DNA from 3 places in the Photobacterium leiognathi genome. Region 1 is predicted to be linked to each of the others. Evidence: riboswitches for the same ligand, from Rfam matches in the RefSeq annotation. Region 1 holds a riboswitch; each other region holds the start of a gene.
The links. A riboswitch is a leader RNA that binds a small molecule or an ion and turns the genes downstream of it on or off. The one in region 1 is predicted to bind thiamine pyrophosphate.
Positions count from the first base shown of each region.

Region 2: it holds a riboswitch for thiamine pyrophosphate, as region 1 does, so the genes downstream of both, thiC (phosphomethylpyrimidine synthase ThiC) here and thiD (bifunctional hydroxymethylpyrimidine kinase/phosphomethylpyrimidine kinase) in region 1, are expected to answer to the same signal.
Region 3: it holds a riboswitch for thiamine pyrophosphate, as region 1 does, so the genes downstream of both, thiB (thiamine ABC transporter substrate binding subunit) here and thiD (bifunctional hydroxymethylpyrimidine kinase/phosphomethylpyrimidine kinase) in region 1, are expected to answer to the same signal.

Region 1 is NZ_CP131599.1:1,170,603-1,178,329, reverse strand. It holds gene Q7674_RS05415 (monovalent cation:proton antiporter-2 (CPA2) family protein) at 1-1,728, shown strand, start outside; gene Q7674_RS05410 (beta-N-acetylhexosaminidase) at 1,790-4,207, opposite strand; gene thiD (bifunctional hydroxymethylpyrimidine kinase/phosphomethylpyrimidine kinase) at 4,573-5,424, opposite strand; TPP riboswitch at 5,503-5,604, opposite strand; gene Q7674_RS05400 (TonB-dependent receptor plug domain-containing protein) at 6,016-7,727, shown strand, end outside.
Region 2 is NZ_CP131601.1:3,192,733-3,200,459, forward strand. It holds gene Q7674_RS21475 (HesA/MoeB/ThiF family protein) at 1-137, opposite strand, end outside; gene thiE (thiamine phosphate synthase) at 127-1,344, opposite strand; gene thiC (phosphomethylpyrimidine synthase ThiC) at 1,345-3,267, opposite strand; TPP riboswitch at 3,387-3,484, opposite strand; gene Q7674_RS21490 (universal stress protein) at 3,609-4,031, opposite strand; gene crcB (fluoride efflux transporter CrcB) at 4,237-4,620, shown strand; gene Q7674_RS21500 (IS4 family transposase) at 4,661-5,992, opposite strand; tRNA gene Q7674_RS21505 (tRNA-Asp) at 6,276-6,352, opposite strand; rRNA gene rrf (5S ribosomal RNA) at 6,418-6,533, opposite strand; rRNA gene Q7674_RS21515 (23S ribosomal RNA) at 6,619-7,727, opposite strand, start outside.
Region 3 is NZ_CP131601.1:2,883,846-2,891,572, reverse strand. It holds gene thiQ (thiamine ABC transporter ATP-binding protein) at 1-405, opposite strand, end outside; gene thiP (thiamine/thiamine pyrophosphate ABC transporter permease ThiP) at 392-1,972, opposite strand; gene thiB (thiamine ABC transporter substrate binding subunit) at 2,015-3,037, opposite strand; TPP riboswitch at 3,124-3,236, opposite strand; gene leuD (3-isopropylmalate dehydratase small subunit) at 3,500-4,102, opposite strand; gene leuC (3-isopropylmalate dehydratase large subunit) at 4,118-5,551, opposite strand; gene leuB (3-isopropylmalate dehydrogenase) at 5,565-6,653, opposite strand; gene leuA (2-isopropylmalate synthase) at 6,715-7,727, opposite strand, start outside.

The DNA.
Region 1 (7,727 bases):
GAGCTTGAACCCAAAATTCTATGGGGTATGCGACATCGCTTATTAGGCTTAGGTGGCTTGCAGGTGATTGTGACCGCACTTGCGGTTATGGGGATTGCGCACCTGTTTGATATTGCATGGTCTTATGCACTTGCTATCGGCCTTATCTTTTCGCTCTCTTCTACAGCGATTGTACTGCAAACTTTCAGCGAGAAAGGGCTTAGCAAAACAGAAGGTGGTAAAAGTGCGTTTTCTGTTTTGTTATTCCAAGATATTGCTGTGATCCCAATGCTGGCGTTGATCCCACTATTAGCTGTTCCTGAGCTGGTGGAAAAATCACAAGCGGTAGTGGCAAAAGCGGCAGAGCATCATGAAGAGCTTAGTTTAGTGGCAGGGCTTCCTGGCTGGGCTTATGCGATTGTGGTTATTCTTGCGATTGCTGGTGTGGTTGTTGGTGGGCATTATTTAAGTCGTCCATTGTTCCGTTTTGTTGCTTCATCAGGCTTACGTGAAATCTTCACCGCAACGGCATTGATGCTAGTGATTGGTATTGCGGCATTAATGAGTTTGATCGGTTTATCACCAGCATTAGGTACTTTCCTTGCGGGTGTGGTGCTGGCAAACAGTGAATTTAGACATGAATTAGAATCAAATATCGAGCCATTTAAAGGTTTGTTATTAGGATTATTCTTTATCACTGTCGGTGCGGGTATCGACTTTAGCGTGCTGTTTGATCAATTCGGTACTGTTATTGGCATTACTGTTGGTGTGATGCTAGTGAAGTTTTTGGTGCTGTTATTGCTATCGTTTATCTTCAAAGTGAAGGGAAGTGATCGCTGGTTATTTGCACTAAGTCTGGCACAAGCTGGTGAATTTGGCTTTGTATTATTAAGCTATACCGTACAAAACAATGTACTGCCTGAGTCAATAAGCCAGACGTTATCGCTAGTTGTGGCGTTGTCGATGTTCCTAACTCCGGGCTTATTTATCTTGTTTGATCGCGTTATTTTGCCGCGCTTTAGTGAAGCGAAGAATGAACGAGAAGCCGATGAAATTGATGAACAAGGTAAAGTGATCATTGCTGGTATTGGTCGTTTTGGTCAAATCGTTAACCGCTTATTGGCATCGAACGGTGTAAAAACCGTGGTGCTCGACCACTCGGTAACGCAAATTGATAACATGCGTCAAATTAACATTAAGAGTTTCTTTGGTGATGCAACGCGCCATGACTTGTTACATACCGCGGGAATTGAAGAAGCAAAATTATTCATTGTTGCTATTGACGATAAAGATCGCGCGACAGAGCTGGTGCATTATGTGAAGCAGACATACCCGAATGTACGTGTTTTAGCCCGAGCTTATGATCGTGGTCATCACTATTCACTTCGCTGTGCTGGTGCTGATTATGTGATCAGTGAAACTTACCGTTCTGCATTGGCATTAGGTACTGAAGCACTGAAAAACCTTGGTGTACACCCATTTAGAGCTGAGCAGCAAAAAGCAACCTTTGTGGAAACAGAAGCGAAGAGTAAAGAGAAGCTGTATCAAACATGGGCAGAAAGTACTGATGAAGATCGCTTTAATACCTCTTATGTTGAGCTATTCATGCAGCTAGAGTCCACTTTAGGTGAGGCAATGAAACAAGAACGTACGGACAAACATACTAAGTCTGAGCGTGGTTGGACACCGCCGCCAAAGCGATTCAATGAAGAAGTTGAGCAAGATTTAGTGGATAAACACGAAAGTTAATTGCTTGATACGTAAAAGAAAAGGAGCCAATTGGCTCCTTTTTTATTAATGGTTATAGCTGTTAGTAAGCATGACTCAGTAGCGTTTCTACTGGGTAGACAATAGCCACGATTAATTCATCTTGGATCGGTTTTGCTTTAGCAATCATTTGTTTAATTGTGATGATTTGCTTTTGGTCGAGCTTTTTACCTGATTGAATAATATCGACTAACTCAATCCCCGTGCGTGATAACAAATCAACTTGCTGAACAATAGGTTCAACTTGGGTAAGTAAGTGGTTGCTAGCAATAATTGGCATCACCGCTTGGGTATTATCAGCCCAACGTTGGAACATTGCTTTAATATCTGTGCTTAGCGTTGCGTTATTTGGATCTTTCACAAAGGCATTTACCTTTTGTGTTAACGCTCTAACTTCTAAACTTTCGGGTGGTAAGGTATCTGCTAAGCGATTGAGAGGATCGAATTGATCATAGTTTTCGTTCACCCATTTCTCATGGTGGCGATGATAGTATTGTGCTTGTTCAATCGCTTCTGATAGCACTTGCAGTGGCGCAATATCATGTCCGTTAGCAAGACGCTTTAGCCCTACCATACTATTCCATTGATGTTGTAATCCTACCGATAGTGTTGACCAATCATCCATGGTTTCCATACGCTGATACATGCTATCTTCATCTGTAATAGAAGCATCAGACCATAGACGCTCGGCAATCACGTAAGAGCGAGGCCACATGCGTAATTCAAGCGTATCGTATTTAACGTTTTCAGCCCATAAAGTGATTTCACCACCAAGAATGCGATCTTGTTGTTTTTGCTTCAATTCAACTGGCTTGGGTGCGGTTGGATATTGACTACCTTCGATGTTTGAAGCTGCAATTAGCTTTCCTGTCATTGGATAGTTGGCATTACCGACCTGCATATCACCAGTTAGTACGCCATCTTTTAGCACTACTTTAGGTATGGTTTTACCCATCCAAGAATCCATCCAAAATTGGGTGACACCCTTAATGCTTTGAATATCAAAAATCGCACGACGGGATTTACCTTTGTAATCGATAAAGCCACGTTGAGTGCCATCTTTCGCAGTGATCAAAGTAAATGTTCCTGTAACGGGACTGCCTTTTTTACGAGGAGCAGAAAACGCCCAAGTTTGCCATTGCTCACCTTCGGCAATGACATCATTGACTTGAAGTGGCTTTGGCATCGGATCATTACGATAGTGCATTGCAGCAGGTTGCGCCTGATCAATGTAGTAGCCCGTGGAAAGAATACCTTGATAACCATCATTAGCAGATTCACCTAAAGAGTCGTGACCACGCCATGATTGGATCACAATGCTCTTAGGTAGATCTGGGTGATAGGTTTCATCCCAGCCGATCATTTTTCGTTTATGACGTTTTAAAATCTGCTCGACGCGTTGGTTAAAATAAGCGTGAAGGGCGAGCGCATCTTTCAAATTATTTTCTTTCATGAAACGCTGAACATGAGCACTGTTATTCCATTGCTCAGGATCAACTTCATCACCACCAATATGAATATATTCGTCAGGAAATAGCTCGGTAACTTCCCTAATTAAGGTGTTAATGAATTTATAGACTTCAGGTTTAGTCGGATCCAGTAAGGGTTTATGAACCCCCCATTTACGCTCTATTTGATAATCTTGTACTTCGGTCATTAGCTTAGGGTAAGCCGCGGCAATTGCGCTAGCATGACCGGGTAAATCCACTTCTGGAATGACTCGAATACCAAGGCTATTGGCATAAGCCACCACATCTTTAATTTGTTCTCGGGTATAAAAGAGTCCGTCTGAGCCTTTCTCTTGTAGGTTAGGGTAGGCAACAGATTCTAAACGCCAGCCTTGATCATCGGTTAAGTGCCAATGGAATGTATTGAGTTTGGCTGATGCAAGACCATCAAGTTGACGTTTAATCACATCAACAGGAATAAAGTGGCGAGCTGTATCAATTAATGCTCCGCGCCAAGGGAAGCGAGGTGAATCTTCAATGGTGACGGTAGGAATGTTGAATCCATTGGTATCGGATTGAATCAACTGCAAGAAGGTTTCAATACCGCGCATTGCACCATAAGGCGTATTAGCCGTTAATTTGGCTTGTTTACTGGTTACGTCTAACTGGTAGCTTTCATCTTCTTTTGCTCGTTGCACTTTTGTTGGTGCTGGCGCTTTAACATCAATCGTCAGTGTAGGTGTTTGGTTTTTAGTTTGAATAGGTGTTGTGCGAAACAGCCCTGTTTGCCTTTCAATGCGGTGATTTAGGCGTTCAACCAATGAGATCAATCGTGGTGAAGTGAAGCCCGTTAATTGCGCATTGAAATGACGATCAATTACTAAAGGGGTGCTATTGGTTAATGACACTTGCTGAGGGTAAGGCATTAACTGAAGATCTGTATTAGGTTTTGCTGCCATAGTAGGAACCGAACATAGTAAGGCAATGCTGAATGCTAAAGGTTTTAAGTTCATATTTTTCTCTAAGCGATGGGGAGCCGTAATAAGGTCTAATTTAGTCGCTTGGAGATAAATATCCTGACAATCTAATAAAAATAAGAACCTTATCTGAGTAGTAAGGCTTTATCACTTAATGCTAGATCACGAAATACCATATTACTTGTTATATTTATGTTACTTGAAGATAAATAAAAATAAGAAGACTAATAGCACTAAATTGCTAATTGACGAAATAAGCGTGATCCGCTTAAAAGAATAAATAAAATTAGGAAAAAAATGACAAAGTGTAGCGTGGTTACACTGCGGTTGTGATGTTCGTTCATGTGTTATCCCTCATTTATCATATTGATATATGAGGGATATTTCGTCGTAATAAGCGATTAAGAGCCGTGGTTGTTCGTTGTTTTGGAACGTAATGCAAAGAAATGATCAACAGGACCATGACCATGCCCGATATCGAGCTGATCGGCATACTCAATTGCCGAGGTAATATAGTGCTTTGCCAGTTGTACGGCAGACATAAGTGTATAGCCTTGAGCAAGATAAGAGGCGATAGCTGATGATAATGTACAACCTGTTCCGTGGGTATTACGGCTTTGGATTCTTGGCGCAGAGAAGATTTCTATCTCTTGCGGCAGAATCAGTACATCATTACTTTCGTTAGTGCATTCAAGATGCCCACCTTTAAGCAATACTGATTTTGCACCAAGTAAACGTAGTTCATCTATCATTGCCAACATGCCATCTTGGGTATTTGGCATAGCTAACTGGGTTAATGCCGCGGCTTCTGGCAGGTTTGGGGTAATGTTATCAGCAAGCGGTAGTAGTGCTGTTTTAAGGGTTTTTATTGCTGTTTGTTTTAATAAAGGATCACCGCTGGTGGCAATCATCACAGGATCGACCACTAAAAAACGTGGCTTATATTGACGTATTTTCGCCGCGACCAGCTCAATGATATCGCTATCAGCAAGCATACCGACTTTAACTGCGACAATGTTTAAATCACTAAATACAGCATCTAACTGTTTTTCAATAATCGGCAAAGGGATAGGGTGAACGGCAGAAACCCCAAGGGTATTTTGTGCGGTGATAGCGGTAATCACAGAGCACGCATACCCGCCAGTGGCTGATATTGCTTTGATATCTGCTTGGATACCTGCACCGCCACCGCTGTCTGAGCCTGCAATGGTAAGAACGATGGGGGTTGTTGCTTTATTGAAAGTGACTGACATAGCATATCTCTATAATAAAGCGTAAGAAGTGCTCGCTTAAAAGCGTGTATCAAAACTTACCTTTAAGCGTCAATTAAATAGCAATTGATTTTAGTTCCTTACGCCAGTACTAACTGGTTCAAGTGAATACGGGTTCCACATTGGATGTGATCTCAGCACAAGGCTCCCCGACTAAGTGTTATATAGTACCAAAAAGATGAGCATGAGGCTGCTATTAACGGAGATTCATGAGATTTAGTTAGTTAATGAATTTGATTATTTTGTTATCTAAGTAATAGGTAAGCTATCTAGTTGTTAACTGCGTCTAATTATTTACATTTGGTTAAGAAAAAAATTATTCTCTAAAAGAATTTAAAGCGTAACTAAATATTAATAACTATGGCCTTTGATGAGTATTATTATTTTTTTTTAGTATTAAGCTTATATTGTTGGATGGTTAATATAAAAATTGTTTATTTTTTAAATGAAAATAACCTGTTTGTTATGCCTTTTTGGTATTTTTGAGTGGTATGGATATATATAACCTTATTATTAATAACCATAACTACTTTGATAGAATTTAGGAGGGAACGTTTACCTAACATAATAACCATGAAGAAAAATTTACATTCGTTATCGTATTTCTTGTCGGCATTCATATTGTCATTCTATAGCGCAGCTTCGGCGTCATCTGACATTGATAATCTGATGTCGATGGACTTAGATGAGTTAACAAGTCAGAACGTAACGGTAACGACGGCAGCAAAAAAAGAGCAGCCGCTTAATGATGTACCTGCTGCTATCTATGTGATCACGAATGAACAAATTCGTCGAAGTGGTGTTCGCTCTATTGCTGAAGCATTAGCGTTGGCACCGGGTGTGCAGGTAACAAAGCTCAGTGAATTTAACTGGCAAGTTTCTCTTCGTGGTTTGAATGAAACGCTATTTAATAAATTGCTCGTCATGGTAGATGGGCGCAGTGTTTTTAGCCCTCTAATGTCAGGTACTTTCTGGCACACCATTGATACCATTTTAGATGATATTGATCGTATTGAAATCTTACGTGGTTCTGCTGGCACGATGTGGGGCGGTAATGCGACCAATGGTGTCATTAATATTATTACTAAAAATAGTAATGAGACTCTCGGTCAGTTTTTTGAAATAGCCCATAGTAAATATAATTATAAAGAAGCTGACTATCGTTATGGCTTTCAGCTAAATGATTTTACAACAGCAAGATTATCAGTAAAAGGTGTTCAATCTGATTATTACTCGTTTAATGATGATGAGTGGAATAACTATAACGTTGCTTTTAGAACGGATTATATTGAAGACGATCAGTTTTTAACTTTCCAGCTAGGTGGTTATCACACCAAGTCTGAGCATTCTAGTTGGTACACCTATGATTTTTTAGAACAACCCCTTCATCCTTTGTATCCTGATACTGCTATTGTCGCTAATCCTTCGTTATTAAAGGATTATTCACGTGGGGTTTATTCGAGCCTTAATTTTGGTAAGACACTTGATGACACCCAATATAAAGGCTCATTTTGGATTGATAATAATTCACGTACAGAGCCAACAGCGAATGGTCAATATAGTACTGTGAATGGTGATCTATTAATGATCAAACAGCTTAATGAACAAAATGAGTTAACAATGGGTATTGGTGCCCGTTATACACGCCTAAAGATCCCAACCGCCAAAGCTAATTATTATACTGGTATGCAACCTTATCAGCGCTTGGCTTATGAGCGTGTGCAGCGAGAGCAGATTTATAATGTGTTCTCACAGTTAGAAACACAACTAACGGATAAGCTGACATCGAGCCTTGGTGTTAAAGTTGAGCACTTTACACGTAACGATACAACAGAGTTACAGCCGCAATTAAGGTTACATTATAAAGCGACAGATGATCATCAATTGTGGACTGGTATTGGTCGCGCTGTAGTAACGCCATCTGCGGTTGATTCAACAACGGACATGTTTGTTTTAGGTAATGCGATCGCTTCTATTCCAAATTGTGATTTATCTCAGCATCCGTCTTGTGTCGGTATGTATCCTGCGATGAACTATACCGCGGGTAATAAGGATATGGATAATGAATCAGTTGTTACTTGGGATGCGGGCTATCGTGGAAAAATAACTGACACATTTTCCCTTGATGCCACTGTTTTTTACAGTGAGTACGATAACCTACGTATGATTGATGATGGTCGTTGGATCTGTACTTATGGTTATTGTGAAGATGGCACTACATTACCAGGTGGAACGGCGATCTTTAGAAACAGTTATAGTGATAATTTAACAGCACAGAGTTATGG
Region 2 (7,727 bases), on a different contig from region 1:
GAGCCTAAACCGCCCGCACCGACGATCAATACCTTGGCATTGTTAAGTGCAAGTTGTCCCTGCTCTCCCATGTCTTCGAGCATGATTTGTCGGTTATATCGAATAAAAGCAGTATCAGAGAGTCTGTCAGTTGTCATACATCACCTCACGCTGAACTAAACATTTATTGAGTTGTTCGACGGCAATCGCTGGCTCACTAGACTGGGTGATCGCACGTACCACCGCAACACTACTCACCCCTGTGTCCCAAACCACTGGCACACGCGATAAATCAATACCGCCAATCGCCACCGTTGGAAACGCATTGCCAATGAGTTGTTGATAAAGCTTTAAGCGGTGAACACCTTGCGGTAATGACGGCATTTGCTTAGTTGTAGTTGGGTAAATATGACCGAGGGCGATATAACTTGGATTAAATGCCATCGCACGTAGGATCTCGTAATACCCATGGGTTGAGATCCCCAAGCGAAGGTTGGCTTGTTGAATAGCATTGAGATCAGCAACAGCTAAATCTTCTTGTCCCAAATGCACCCCAAAAGCACCATGCTCAATAGCCAGTTGCCAATAGTCATTAATAAAGACCTGCGCATTTGCCTGCTGACCTAACGCAATAGCTTGAGCAACATCTTGCTCTAAACCTTGAGCATTCGGATCTTTGATCCGCAGCTGAGTCGTTTTCACATCCAATTCAAGTAACTGCTTAACCCATTGGACGGAATCCACCACCGGATATAACGTAAGTTTCTCACTATCAACAGGTGAAAAAGCTTCAACTGGCTGACATTCGAATTGCCAACCAATATCTGACAGCTTTGCAAAATTAGCACAAACGATATCAGGGAAAGCATCACGCTCAGTTGACCAAATGCCCATCTGCGTTGACTGGGCATAGGCTCTTGCTAGCACTAGAGCATCTTCTAAGGGGTAATCAAGCGCGAGTGCCACCAATAACATCGCTCGCTGTTGAGTCGCATTACCAAGTTCAACACTGAAACAACCACGCACGTCACCATCATGATGCCAAATATCAAGGTAGCCCCCCTTAACTGGCAAGCCACAAATTACTAAGTCTGGGCGTTTCAGTACTTGCGCTTTGAGCGATGAGAGTTTCCCATCGATAGAGCCCCATTGATCTTGGATCTCATAATCAACAGGTGTTGTGGAGCAGGCTTGTTCAAAGCCTACTCGTTTAACGCAAGAGGGTGTCGATACCTCAATCCACTCTTGGCTTGATGGCATTAACGTGACTTGCTCACCTAACTGATACTCTGCAGCAGAGGCTAATAATGGCTCAATATGCATCACCAGAGACGATAAAACCTTTGGTAAGCTTAATGTGCTCATTTAGCACTCCTCTTTCGCAGGATGATAAAGCTCGCTACCTTTCTCACGGAACTCTTGTGCTTTTTGCTGCATGCCCTCTAACGGATCGTCTAATAGCTTGATTGCTAGCTCATCAGATCGTTCAAGATCTTTTGCATAATCTCGAACTTCTTGAGAAATCTTCATTGAGCAGAATTTAGGGCCACACATTGAGCAGAAATGAGCAATTTTTCCTGACTCTTGAGGTAGGGTCTCGTCGTGATATGCACGCGCCGTTTCAGGATCTAAACCAAGGTTAAATTGGTCTTCCCAACGAAACTCAAAACGTGCTTTTGATAGCGCATTATCACGTACTTGTGCACCAGGGTGTCCTTTGGCTAAATCAGCGGCATGAGCACATAGCTTATAAGTGATAAGGCCAACTTTTACATCTTCTTTATTTGGCAGACCTAAGTGCTCTTTTGGTGTGACATAACAAAGCATTGCACAACCATACCAACCAATCATAGCGGCACCTATGCCCGAGGTAATATGATCATAGCCCGGTGCAATATCGGTAGTTAGTGGACCCAAAGTATAGAATGGCGCTTCATGACAATGCTCAAGCTGCTCTTCCATGTTTTCTTTGATCATATGCATTGGTACGTGACCAGGGCCTTCAATCATGACCTGAACATCGTATTCCCATGCAATCTTCGTTAACTCACCTAAGGTGCGTAGCTCACTAAACTGCGCTTCATCATTCGCATCAGCGACGGATCCCGGACGCAGGCCATCACCTAGTGATAGTGAAATATCGTATTGCGCACAAATCTCACAGATCTCACGGAAGTGCTCGTAGAGGAAACTTTCTTTATGGTGTGCCAAGCACCACTTCGCCATAATAGAGCCGCCACGCGATACAATGCCTGTTACGCGTTTCGCCGTCATTGGTACATATCGAAGAAGTACGCCAGCATGGATAGTGAAGTAATCCACCCCTTGCTCAGCTTGCTCTAGTAATGTGTCACGGAATACTTCCCAGTTAAGGTTCTCAGCCACCCCATTCACTTTTTCTAGGGCTTGATACATTGGCACAGTACCAATCGGAACAGGGCTGTTACGGATGATCCATTCACGGGTTTCGTGAATATTACGCCCTGTAGAGAGATCCATTACCGTATCTCCACCCCAACGGGTCGACCAAACAAGCTTCTCAACTTCTTCTTCAATCGATGAACTCACCGCTGAATTACCAATATTGGCATTAACTTTAACAAGGAAGTTACGGCCAATGATCATTGGCTCAGTTTCTGGGTGGTTTATATTGGCAGGAATAATCGCACGTCCTTCAGCCACTTCTTGACGCACAAACTCAGGGGTAATTTCTTTTGGTAAGTTGGCACCAAAGCTAATACCTGGATGCTGTTGATTTAAGACTTCATCACGGTATTTCGCACGTCCCATATTTTCACGGATCGCGATATATTCCATCTCAGGGGTAATAATACCTTGGCGCGCATAGTGAAGTTGTGTCACGCACTTACCTGCTTTTGCACGGCGGATCGGTGCACGTTCACCAAAGCGTAAATCATCTAGCGTCTTATCATCTAAACGTTCATTGGCATAATTAGAACTTAAACCGTCAAGGAGCTCTGTATCTTCACGATCTAAAATCCATTGTTCGCGAACGGTAGGCAAACCGCTGTAGATATCAATCGTCTTATCAGGATCGGTATAAAAACCTGAAGTATCGTAAACACGTACAGGTTCATTTGGCTCAAAGATAGGGGATTCTTTGCTACCACCAACCAAACTATCAGCAAGAGTGATTTCACGCATAGGTACACGAAGATCAGAACGACTTCCTTGAACATATACTTTTTGTGAATTTGGGTATGGTTGAACAGTTAATGATTCAATAAATTGTTTAGCTTCCAGTCTCGCTTGCTTGCGATTCGACATAGCAGTTTCCTTGATTTTTCAATGTAGGGGAAAATGCTTGGCGGATGGGCGTAAACAAGAGGTGTGTACTTTATGTACAGCTATGCAGATGCGTACAGTGATCATAGAAGATATGTAGCAGAAGACATTCTCTTGTTCCCTTCGCAGGTATTAGCCTGATCAGGTTCAACGGATCCCGCAATGCGGTCTCAGCCATATGGCACTCCGACAAGTAGCAATGAGTATAGAGAAGCTGTAAAAGCGCAACAACCTTTATACTGAGAAAAAATGTGAAAAGTGACAGATAACAAAAAGCCGTGTATCAACACGGCCTCTTATTACATTCAGCATATTGCTCAAGATTACTGTGAAATCAATACATCACAATTAAGGTGATTCGCTAAAGAATCGCTTAAATCACCAAAGAGGTGGAAAGTCGATTTGTGATACCCGGTGATCACAAGGTTCGCATTAAGCTCCTTGGCTAAGGCTTCAATATGTTTAGAGACATCGCCATCTGCAGTATGAATCGCTTTAACCTTGTAAGAAGAAGCAGCAATCAGTTCAGACAACTCTTTCATACGCTTTTTGGCAATAGTGTCGTGCTCTTCTTGTAATTCAACTTCAACATCAATAAAGCTGACATTGCCAATCCCTGGTTCAACATAAGCAACATGTAAATCAGCGTGATTCTGCTCAGCAATAACGCCAGCTTTTACCATCAATTTATGCGCATTTTTATCTTCAGGGTTAACCGCTAATAACACAGTTTGGTAAAGCGACATATCTAGCCTCCTTGAGCCAAGGCTCATTACAAATTCAATAATTATGATTATGATGCTATAAATGTAGCTATACAACTAACGATGTGGCTGACGAATTAATATTCGATTGAATCAATGATTGCAATATTGGAGAGTTCTCACCTTTCTAACTAGCGATTATCATGACCGCTTTCTATCATTACCTGAAAATATAAACGAGATCCCAATGAGCCAATATTTATTACTAGGATTCATCGCGCTTGGTGGTGCATTCGGTGCCTGCTCACGATACCTAATTTCTGAGCTATGCGTAATGCTATTTGGCCGTGGCTTCCCATACGGTACTTTAACCGTAAACGTGCTGGGCTCCTTAATCATGGGGTTATTGATGTCAGCACTGAATCAAGGAATGATTGAAGCTGCGCCATGGCGACCTATCATCGGCTTGGGCTTCCTAGGTGCATTAACTACGTTCTCAACATTCTCAATGGATAACGTAGTACTTATGCAGCAAGGCGAGTTTTTTAAAGCTGGTTTAAACATTTTGCTTAACGTTATTGTCAGTATCGCCGCGTGTTATGTTGGCTACCAAATCATGATGAAAAGCTAACTAACAGACATAAAAAAACCGCCAATTAGGCTAACACCTATCACTTAAGGTGTTTGGAACGAACTGGATAACGAGTTTTATTGATACGAACGGCTCTCTGCTTGGGCCGTTTTTTTCTTTCAGGTAATATGTAACGCTTTACTTGTTTTCTCATTGCTCTCAGTTTTTGAGGAATTGAACCTGGCGAAGCGATGGCACACCACATTAATTCATCTTGAATATCTCTTAACGCCATCATAAAACTTATCCGTAATGGTGAAACATTCGCTTCTGCCGCTATTCTACTTATTTCTAAGCGAACAAGATTATAAGCTATCAATATTCCCCATATTTCTTGCTCAATACCTTCTACTGATTGACTACGCAATAATATTTCATCTTCAAGCATGTCATGTTTTATTTCACCATAACTGTTTTCTATCTCCCAACGTTCGAAATAAACATCAAGCAAAGCTTGATAGCTATAATGCTCACCAACTAAGGAAGTAAGAAGCCCTTGGATATGATATTTTTGAGTTTTTTCTGGATAAAGCACTAATCGAGCTTGCCATTTTTCAGGAAGGCTTGGGTCTTTAGCTCTTGCATATTTGGATACATCCATTTCTACAATCAAATCTCGTCCTGCTTCATCAAGCTGCTTAATGACGGTATATCGCGTATTTGATTTAATTGGAGTCATCCAATGACTCGAATCATGCTGACGTTGCCAATTAATCATCAACTCGGCGCCAAGATAACATCGGTCAAAAATAGTTAAAGAATCTGGCGTTATTGAGGATATAAGCTGTTTAGCATAGTTCTCTTCACCAATATTGCTGGGACCAAATGCTACGTTGTGTATTAATCGACTACGAAGGGAGCATAAAGCACATAACCTGACGATAGGGTATTCTGTATGCTGTATCTTACCGTGTTTGACATACTGAAAGTGACTCGCTAATTCTGGAGTATCATGACTTCTAAATTGAGTTCCATCGACAGAGAAAAGGCGTAAGCCTTTCCATGTGTCTCCGCTATCTTCGGCTTTCGTCCAATATTTGGCAGTGAGTGAGAAAAGTGCTTTTAGAGGCTGTGCTGTCAATCGTTTTCGCGCCTGAGGGATAGCACTTGGTGCAATAGAATCACCTTGTGATCGCGATAATTGCAAATCAAGTTTATTCAAGACATCGGTTATCGATCTATTACGATATAGGCCAATTCCAACGATTAACCAAACAACCAATTCCGCAGGTAATTTTCGTCTGCGTATACTGGCCTTATTGGTTTCATCTAATGCTTGTTGAATCCACTCAAGAGGTAAGTCTCTTTGAAATAATGAGAGTGATTCTGGTGCTGCAAACGCATCTACATCAATGAGCCAATGTGACAACATAAAAAATACCCCCAGTTTTGCAAAACTGAGGGTATTTTTAACTATCTGAAAGATCGTGCAACCAATCAATTTCTTAAGTGATAGGTGTTAGCCAATTAGGCGGTTTTTTTATGTCTTACATCTAAGGTATTCAGACTTAAATAGCAATTAACCCGATAGCACGGCATGCCATTATTTATATCAAACTCAAAGAACTGCTTAATAATACTTATAGATAATTCGGAGAACCTAAATCGATAAATGTAAAAAAGCCCCGCTATTTCTAGCGAGGCTTCTTAATAAGTGGCGGAGCGGACGGGACTCGAACCCGCGACCCCCGGCGTGACAGGCCGATATTCTAACCAACTGAACTACCGCTCCACACGGAGATAAAACTTTCGTTTTATCCGATACCTGTCGTTCAGAACAAGTATCTTAAATTTAAAGCCTGGCGATGTCCTACTCTCACATGGGGAGGCCCCACACTACCATCGGCGCTATTACGTTTCACTACTGAGTTCGGCATGGGATCAGGTGGGTCCATAACGCTATGGTCGCCAAGCAAATTCGTTACAATCTTGAAAAGCTGATTCTCAAACACACGTTCAAGTGTTCTTGGAGTCCGTATAAAACCCCTTGGGTGTTGTATGGTTAAGCCTCACGGGCAATTAGTATCGGTTAGCTCAATGCCTCGCAGCACTTACACACCCGACCTATCAACGTTGTAGTCTTCAACAACCCTTTAGAGACCTTAAAGGTCTAGGGATGACTCATCTTGAGGCTCGCTTCCCGCTTAGATGCTTTCAGCGGTTATCGATTCCGAACTTAGCTACCGGGCAATGCGTCTGGCGACACAACCCGAACACCAGCGGTTCGTCCACTCCGGTCCTCTCGTACTAGGAGCAGCCCCTCTCAATCATCCAACGCCCACGGCAGATAGGGACCGAACTGTCTCACGACGTTCTAAACCCAGCTCGCGTACCACTTTAAATGGCGAACAGCCATACCCTTGGGACCGACTTCAGCCCCAGGATGTGATGAGCCGACATCGAGGTGCCAAACACCGCCGTCGATATGAACTCTTGGGCGGTATCAGCCTGTTATCCCCGGAGTACCTTTTATCCGTTGAGCGATGGCCCTTCCATTCAGAACCACCGGATCACTATGACCTGCTTTTCGCACCTGCTCGAATTGTCATTCTCGCAGTCAAGCGGGCTTATGCCATTGCACTAACCTCACGATGTCCGACCGTGATTAGCCCACCTTCGTGCTCCTCCGTTACTCTTTGGGAGGAGACCGCCCCAGTCAAACTACCCACCAGGCACTGTCCGTAACCCCGATAAGGGGCCCACGTTAGAACATCAAGCATACAAGGGTGGTATTTCAAGGACGACTCCATAACCGCTAGCGCGATTATTTCACAGTCTCCCACCTATCCTACACATGTAGGGTCAATGTTCAGTGCCAAGCTATAGTAAAGGTTCACGGGGTCTTTCCGTCTAGCCGCGGGGACGCAGCATCTTCACTGCGATTTCAATTTCACTGAGTCTCGGGTGGAGACAGCGTGGTAATCATTACGCCATTCGTGCAGGTCGGAACTTACCCGACAAGGAATTTCGCTACCTTAGGACCGTTATAGTTACGGCCGCCGTTTACCGGGGCTTCGATCAAGAGCTTCGACCGAAGTCTAACCCCATCAATTAACCTTCCGGCACCGGGCAGGCGTCACACCGTATACGTCATCTTTCGATTTTGC
Region 3 (7,727 bases), on a different contig from region 1:
TTCAGGTAAACGCTCAAGGTAGGTATCAATCCCTACCTGTTTAGCACTATCAATCACCCGCTGTTTTTGCTCTGTCGTGAGTTTGAGCTTAGGGTTTATTCCCAATGCAATATTTTCAAACACACTAAGGTGGGGAAATAAATTGTGCTCTTGAAATAGCATAGATAGCGGACGTTGCGCAGGCTCTAGCTGGCAGATAGATGCACCATTAATCGTAATATCACCGTTATCAGGCACGAGGAAGCCTGCAATAAGCGCCAATAAAGTACTTTTACCCGCACCACTTGGGCCAATAAGGGCGGCGATGTCACCTTGCTCAAGTTGAACATCAAAGCTCAATGCCATCGGCACCTCATTTTTATGTTGAGGTAAATAGGTATAGTTGAGCTGATTAATGTTTAGCATGATGAACTCCTTGGCGATGGCGAGTCACAACCAAAAACTCGACAACACTAAATAAACCTAAGCTGAGTAATAGTAGAATGAGTGCTGCAACTGCTGCTGCATCCATTCGATAACTGCCCATTAATTCAAATAAATACAATGGCAAGGTTTGAAAATCTTGGCTGCCAAATAATGCAATCGCACCTAAATCCCCCAGTGATAACACAAAGCTTATCGCTAAAGCCTGAGCGATAGGAGCACGCAATGCACGCCATTCAACTAAGCGTAATCGTGATAGATGTGTCATACCTAAACTGCGACATAACGGATTATATTGTTGCGCTAGATGTAGCATTGGTTGGCTTAATGTTTTGATCACATACGGCAGCGCCATTAGGGCATTAACACAGACTACGACCCAAAATGCAGCACTATAAGCATCGGTGTAGTGGCGTAATAATAAGAAGATCCCGGTACTGAGTACCAGCCCCGGCGTCACTAAAATCACGGTACCTATCATCTCGATACCATCGGCGGCAAGCTTGCGACGGGCTAAACGTAAACTGCGACTGGTGATCAAAATCATCACCCCAGCACAGAAAGCGAGAACACAAGAAAACAGGGCGATATGCAGTGAATTATAAATCGCTGACCAGAGTTGCTCTTGCTCTAAGATACTAAGCAATTGGCGGTTAATACCCGAAACGACCACAGCGAAAATTGGTGGTACGACAAACAGTAATGCTACGATGATCCAAAAGGTATCCCAACATTTAGCACGCCAGTGATCGTGATAGTTCACCACCATTTTATTGATCGAGCCATTTAGGGTTGAGAGGGGTTTAGCAAAGCGTTGAGTGATCAATACTAACGAACAACACAGCAGCATTTGCCATAGCGCCAAAATAGCACCAGTTGCTAAATCAAAGTCATAACGAAGCGCTTGATAAATCGCAAGTTCAATCGTGGTGGATTTAGGACCGCCACCTAATGACATGATCACCGCAAAACTGGTAAAGCACAGCATGAAGACTAAGTCGGCAATGTGCGGTAGCTGTTGGCGTAGTCGAGGCCATGCAATTAAGCGAAACTTACTCCATCCTGTGATCCCTAAATGAGCAGCAAGTTGATGTTGTTCAGCAGGAATACCATCGAGGCTTTGCAGTAAAAAGCGTACTGTAAGCGGCAGGTTTAAAAATACATGTGCCAGTAAGATCCCACTTAAGCCATAAATATTTAATGGTGGTAAGCCAAGTGTTCCCAAACTGTCGCTGATGATGCCGCTTTTGCCATAAATAGATAGCAAACCAAAAACGGCCACTAAGACGGGCATGACCAATGTCATCGCAAAGAGGCGAAGGAGTAGGGCTTTGCCGATAAATTGACGACGAGAAAGAGCATAGGCGATGGGGATCGCTGGAATAATACTAAGTAGCGTTGAGAGGAACGCTTGATAGAAGCTAAAACCCGTTACATGACGCAGGTAGGGATCATGCCATAAGGTTGCAAGTTGCCAGTCGCCAGCTTCACTGATTAAGGCATACAGCGCAGAAACGACAACGAAAATGATCAGCCCGGCACTGATCATACCGGGCAATAAGGTGATGCGTTTGTTCAAAGTCTTAAACCATTATTGAGTCAATGCTTGTTGCCACTCTCGGATCCAAGCTTTGCGGTGTGTTGCCACTTTATCGGCACTAAACTCAAGGGCTTTACTTGGTACGGTGAGCTCATCAAATCCTTTCGGTAAGCTTTGTTTTGTCACTGGATACATCCAGTTGTGGGTAGCGATTTGTGATTGGAAAGCATCGCTGACAATAAATTGCATGAACTCATCAGCCAGTTTTGGGTGTGGGCTATTTTTCATCTTCGCTGCGACTTCTACTTGCATGTAGTGACCTTCTTTAAAATCAGCCGCTTTGTACTGATGCTTGTTCTCAGCAATGATGTGGTAAGCAGGTGATGTGGTGTATGACAACACCATATCTGACTCGCCTTTTAAAAACATGTTATAAGCTTCTGACCAGCCTTTGGTTACAGTGACGGTGTGTTTTGCCAATTGCTGCCACATTTCCGGTGCTTTATCGCCATAGACAGACTTGATCCACAACATTAAACCTTGGCCTGGCGTTGAGGTACGAGGATCTTGGTAGATCACGCTAATGTTTTGATCTTTGATCAAGGCATCAAGACTTGCTGGTGGATTTGGCAGTTTTGAACTGTCGTAGACAAAGGCAAAATAACCATAGTCATAAGGAACAAACGTCTTGTCACTCCAGCCTTTGGGTAGTGTTAGCTTACTGGTATCAACGTTAGAGGTTGTTAGTAATCCAGTGTTTTTCGCTTCTGTCATCAGGTTATTATCAAGCCCTAGCAGAATATCGGCTTTGCTGTTTTTACCTTCAAGACGCACACGATTTAAAATAGAGACGCCATCTTCTAGTGAAACAAAATTCACCTTACAGCCATTGCATTGCGCTTCAAAGGCTTTCTTGATCACAGGGCCTGGACCCCATTCAGATGCAAATGAGCTGTAGGTGTAAACATTGAGAGTATTGTCGGCAGCAAAAGCACTGCTTGCGATAAGTGACAATGAGATAAGTGTTAGAAGAGTGGTTGTTTTTTTCACTATGCGCTCCGATATGTCCGACATCCTATGGACAAAAATAGAAAGAGAGAGCGGCACAGGTTTGAGAGCTGTCGCATCGTGCGGTGCAGCAGACTCGAACACCTAGTTAAATGTTCGAGTATCTCAATTCCTACGCCAGCATTACCTGGTTCAGGTTCGATGGGTTCTGTATAAAGCATGTATGCTTAACAATCTCAGCCAACAGGCTCCCCAATGAGAACAATGCATTGTACCTGTTACTGAAAATAAGTGATAGCGTCTGAATACACGGCCTGTTGTAGACAAAGCGCATATTATTTAAAGCAATGGCAGTATTAACACTCTCTCATCAAGATGTTGTATTCCTTGATAATAGTAAGCAATCGTTTTTCTAAACGGCTATAGAGTATTTGGTGACTAAAACCTGCTTTTATTGTTTGTTTTGTTATTAGCGACAAAAAATAAACGCCCACAAAGGGCGTCTATGAAGTTTAAAATGATGAATGATCAAGCAAGGAAGCGAGGGATTTGGCTCTCAAAGCTGGCGATCTTATCTTCGTGTTGTAGCGTTAAGCCGATGTTGTCTAGACCGTTAAGCAAACAGTGGCGACGGAATTCATCAATTTCGAATGAATAGGTTTTACTGTTTGCGGTGACGATCATCTTTTCGAGATCGACGTTGATCTCAGCACCTTCATTGGCTTCAACAAATTGGAATAGCTCATCGACTTCTTGTTCGGTTAGGCGAACAGGCACCATTTGGTTGTTGATCGAGTTACCGTAGAAAATGTCGGCAAAGCTTGGTGCGATCATTACTTGGATCCCGTAATCAGCCAGTGCCCATGGTGCGTGCTCACGAGATGAACCACAGCCAAAGTTTTCACGAGCAAGCAGAATACTTGCACCTTGATAGCGTGGGGCATTCATTACAAATTCAGGGTTGTTTTGCTCGCCTGCATCATCAAGAAAACGCCAGTCATGGAAAAGGTGTTTACCAAATCCAGTTCGGGTGACTTTCTGCAAAAATTGTTTTGGAATAATCGCATCGGTATCGACGTTGGCAGCATCTAGCGGTACGACAAGCCCAGTGTGTTGTTTAAAACCAGTCATGTTCACATCCTTTTGTTACGCAGAAGCTGCGTCTAGTTGACGAATATCGACAAAGTGACCTGCACATGCCGCGGCGGCTGCCATCGCAGGACTTACTAGGTGAGTACGTCCATCACGACCTTGGCGACCTTCGAAGTTACGGTTACTGGTTGAGGCACAACGTTCACCGGGACCTAAGCGATCGTTATTCATTGCCAAGCACATTGAGCACCCAGGTAGACGCCATTCAAAGTCGGCTTCAATAAAGATTTTATCTAGCCCTTCTTTTTCCGCTTGTGCTTTAACTTGCTCTGAACCTGGCACAACCAGAGCCTGAACATTAGGGGCAACTTTACGCCCTTTGGCAATCGCTGCTGCTGCACGCATATCTTCAATACGTGAGTTGGTACATGAACCGATAAATACCTTATCAACAGAAAAATCAGACAGTGTTTTACCTGCTTCTAGCCCCATGTAAGCGAGGGCTTTTTCCGCTGATGCTTTTTCTACTGGATCGTTAAAGCTTTCAGGTGTTGGAATTGGCTCGTCAACGGCAATCACTTGGTCAGGGTTAGTTCCCCATGTCACTTGTGGTTTAATATCTTTCGCATCAAGGGTGACTACCGCATCAAACTCGGCATCAGGATCCGATTTCAGTGATGTCCAATACTCTACTGCAGCATCAAACTCAGCGCCTTTGGGTGCAAATTCACGATCTTTAATATAATCAAACGTGGTTTGATCGGGTGCGATCAAACCGGCTTTTGCGCCTAGTTCAATTGCCATGTTACAGACGGTCATACGACCTTCCATGGTCAGATCGGTAATGGCTTCCCCACAAAACTCCACCACATAACCCGTACCGCCAGCAGCCGTGGTTTTACCGATGATCGCAAGGACGATATCTTTAGCGGTAATACCTTCAGCAACTTTACCTTTTACTTCAATCTTCATGGTCTTGGCACGAGATTGTTTTAGGGTCTGAGTTGCTAGAACGTGCTCAACTTCAGAAGTACCAATACCAAAGGCTAGCGCGCCAAAGGCACCGTGAGTGGCGGTGTGTGAGTCACCACAAACAATGGTCATACCCGGTAGCGTAATACCTAGCTCTGGGCCCATAACGTGCACAATACCTTGATATTTATGGTTTAGATCGTACAGGGTGACGCCAAATTCTTCACAGTTTTTGGCTAGCGTTTCCATTTGAATGCGTGCCATTTCACCAGAGGCATTAATGTCTTTAGTTTGAGTAGAGACATTGTGATCCATGGTTGCAAAGGTTTTTGATACTTGGCGTACTTTACGACCTTTTTCACGCAGACCATCAAAAGCCTGTGGTGATGTCACCTCATGTACTAAGTGGCGATCGATATACAGGATCGGGTTTTCGCCTTGTGCAGCAACAGCAACGTGGGCATCGTAAACTTTCTCGTAAAGCGTTTTAGGGGCGCTATTATTAGTGTTCGACATTGCTCATGCTCCCTTATGCTTGCTGAATGTATGCAGCGATCTTATCGCCCATTTCAGAGGTGGTTAATGCAGGTTTATCACTGGCAAGATCGGCGGTGAGTTCGCCGGCTTCCAGTGCTTGTGATACTGCTTGCTCGATGGCGCGTGCGGCTTTTTCTTCGCCAAGGCTGTAACGTAGCATCAGTGCTGCTGATAGGATCTGTGCCACAGGGTTGGCGATATTCTTATCGGCAATATCAGGTGCAGAGCCGCCCGCAGGTTCGTACATGCCAAACTTGTCTTGGTTAAGACTGGCGGATGGCAACATACCCATAGATCCTGTGATCATGGCACATTCATCCGAAATGATGTCGCCGAAGATGTTTGAACATAGCATCACATCAAACTGCGAAGGATCTTTAATAAGCTGCATCGTCGCATTATCAATATACATGTGGCTAAGGCTGACATCTGGGTAGTCTTTTGCCACTTCTTCGACCACTTCACGCCATAGAATTGAGCTTTGTAGTACGTTCGCTTTATCAATCGAGCACACTTTCTTGCTACGAAGACGTGCTGATTCAAAGGCAATTTTGGCAATACGTTCAATCTCATAACGGTAATAAACTTCAGTATCGAACGCTTTTTCTTGATCGCCTTCACCTTCACGACCTTTTGGCTGACCAAAGTAGATACCGCCCGTTAGTTCACGTACTACCGCAATATCAAAGCCACGCTCAGAAATATCAGCACGCAGTGGCGAGAACTTCTCAAGACCACGGTGGATCTGTGCTGGGCGAAGATTACAAAATAGTTGGAAGTGTTTACGTAGCGGTAGTAGGGCACCACGCTCAGGTTGATCGTTTGGCGCAAGATGTTCCCATTTAGGGCCACCGACAGAACCAAATAGTACAGCGTCAGCCTCTTCACAACCTTTTAGGGTTGCATCAGGTAGTGGACTGCCGTGGTTGTCGATAGCAATACCGCCCACATCGTACTCTGTGCGGGCAAAAGTGAGATTAAATTTAGCTTCAACAGCATCTAGCACTTTATGTGCTTGCTGCATTACTTCTGGGCCGATCCCGTCACCGGGTAGAACTGCAATTTTGTAAGAACCTGCCATGGCTTGTTGCTCTCCGTAATTATTTAAACATTAAAATTTGTTATCTGGGTTTGCTATTAGCTCAATGAGCAGAGCGCTGTTTGATCTCTTCAATTTGATCTGCACGGTGAATACTATTAATAACATGCAGTAGGGCTTGACCAGAAGCTTCAACAATATCTGTTGCGAGACCAGTACCGTGGTACTTTCTGCCTTTGTAGTTTGCGATAATATCTGCCTGACCTAAGCCATCTTCACCTTCACCCTTGGCGGTTAGATCAAACTTATCCAATACGATGTCGTAACCCGTTAAACGGTAAATACATTGGTATAGCGCATCAACCGGACCATTGCCGACAGCTGCTTCACACTTTTCTTCATCACCACATTGCAGCTTGATGCTGGTGGTTGCCATTACGCTACCTGATTGCACACTTAGGTAATTGAGTTTGAAGTAGTCATCTTCATCACGTAGGTTGGAAAAATGCATCAGTGCTTCAAGATCGTAATCAAACACCTGACCTTTACGATCTGCCAGTTTTAGGAAATCAGCGTACAACTTATCTAGGTTGTATTCGTTTTCGGTGTAACCCATGGCATCCATATGGCTTTTCACTGCTGCACGACCGGAACGGCTGGTTAGGTTTAGTGCTTGGTTTTTCAGACCAATAGACTCTGGTGTCATGATTTCATAGGTGTTCTTATTCTTTAGCATGCCATCTTGGTGAATACCTGAGGAGTGACTAAAGGCATTAGCACCGACAATCGCTTTGTTGGCCTGAATAGGCATGTTACATAGTTGGCTGACCATTTTACTGGTGCGATGAATTTCATCGTGTTTGATATTAGTCGTCACGCCAAGTAGCTCCTGACGGGTTTTGATGATCATTGCGATCTCTTCTAGCGAACAGTTACCCGCACGTTCCCCTAAGCCGTTAATCGTCCCTTCCACTTGGCGAGCACCCGCTTGAACCGCCGCCATTGAGTTCGCAACAGACATTCCTAGATCGTCATGACAGTGAACCGAGATGATGGCTTTATCGATATTTGGTACACGGTTAAATAGCTGAGTGATGATGCCACCAAATTCACTTG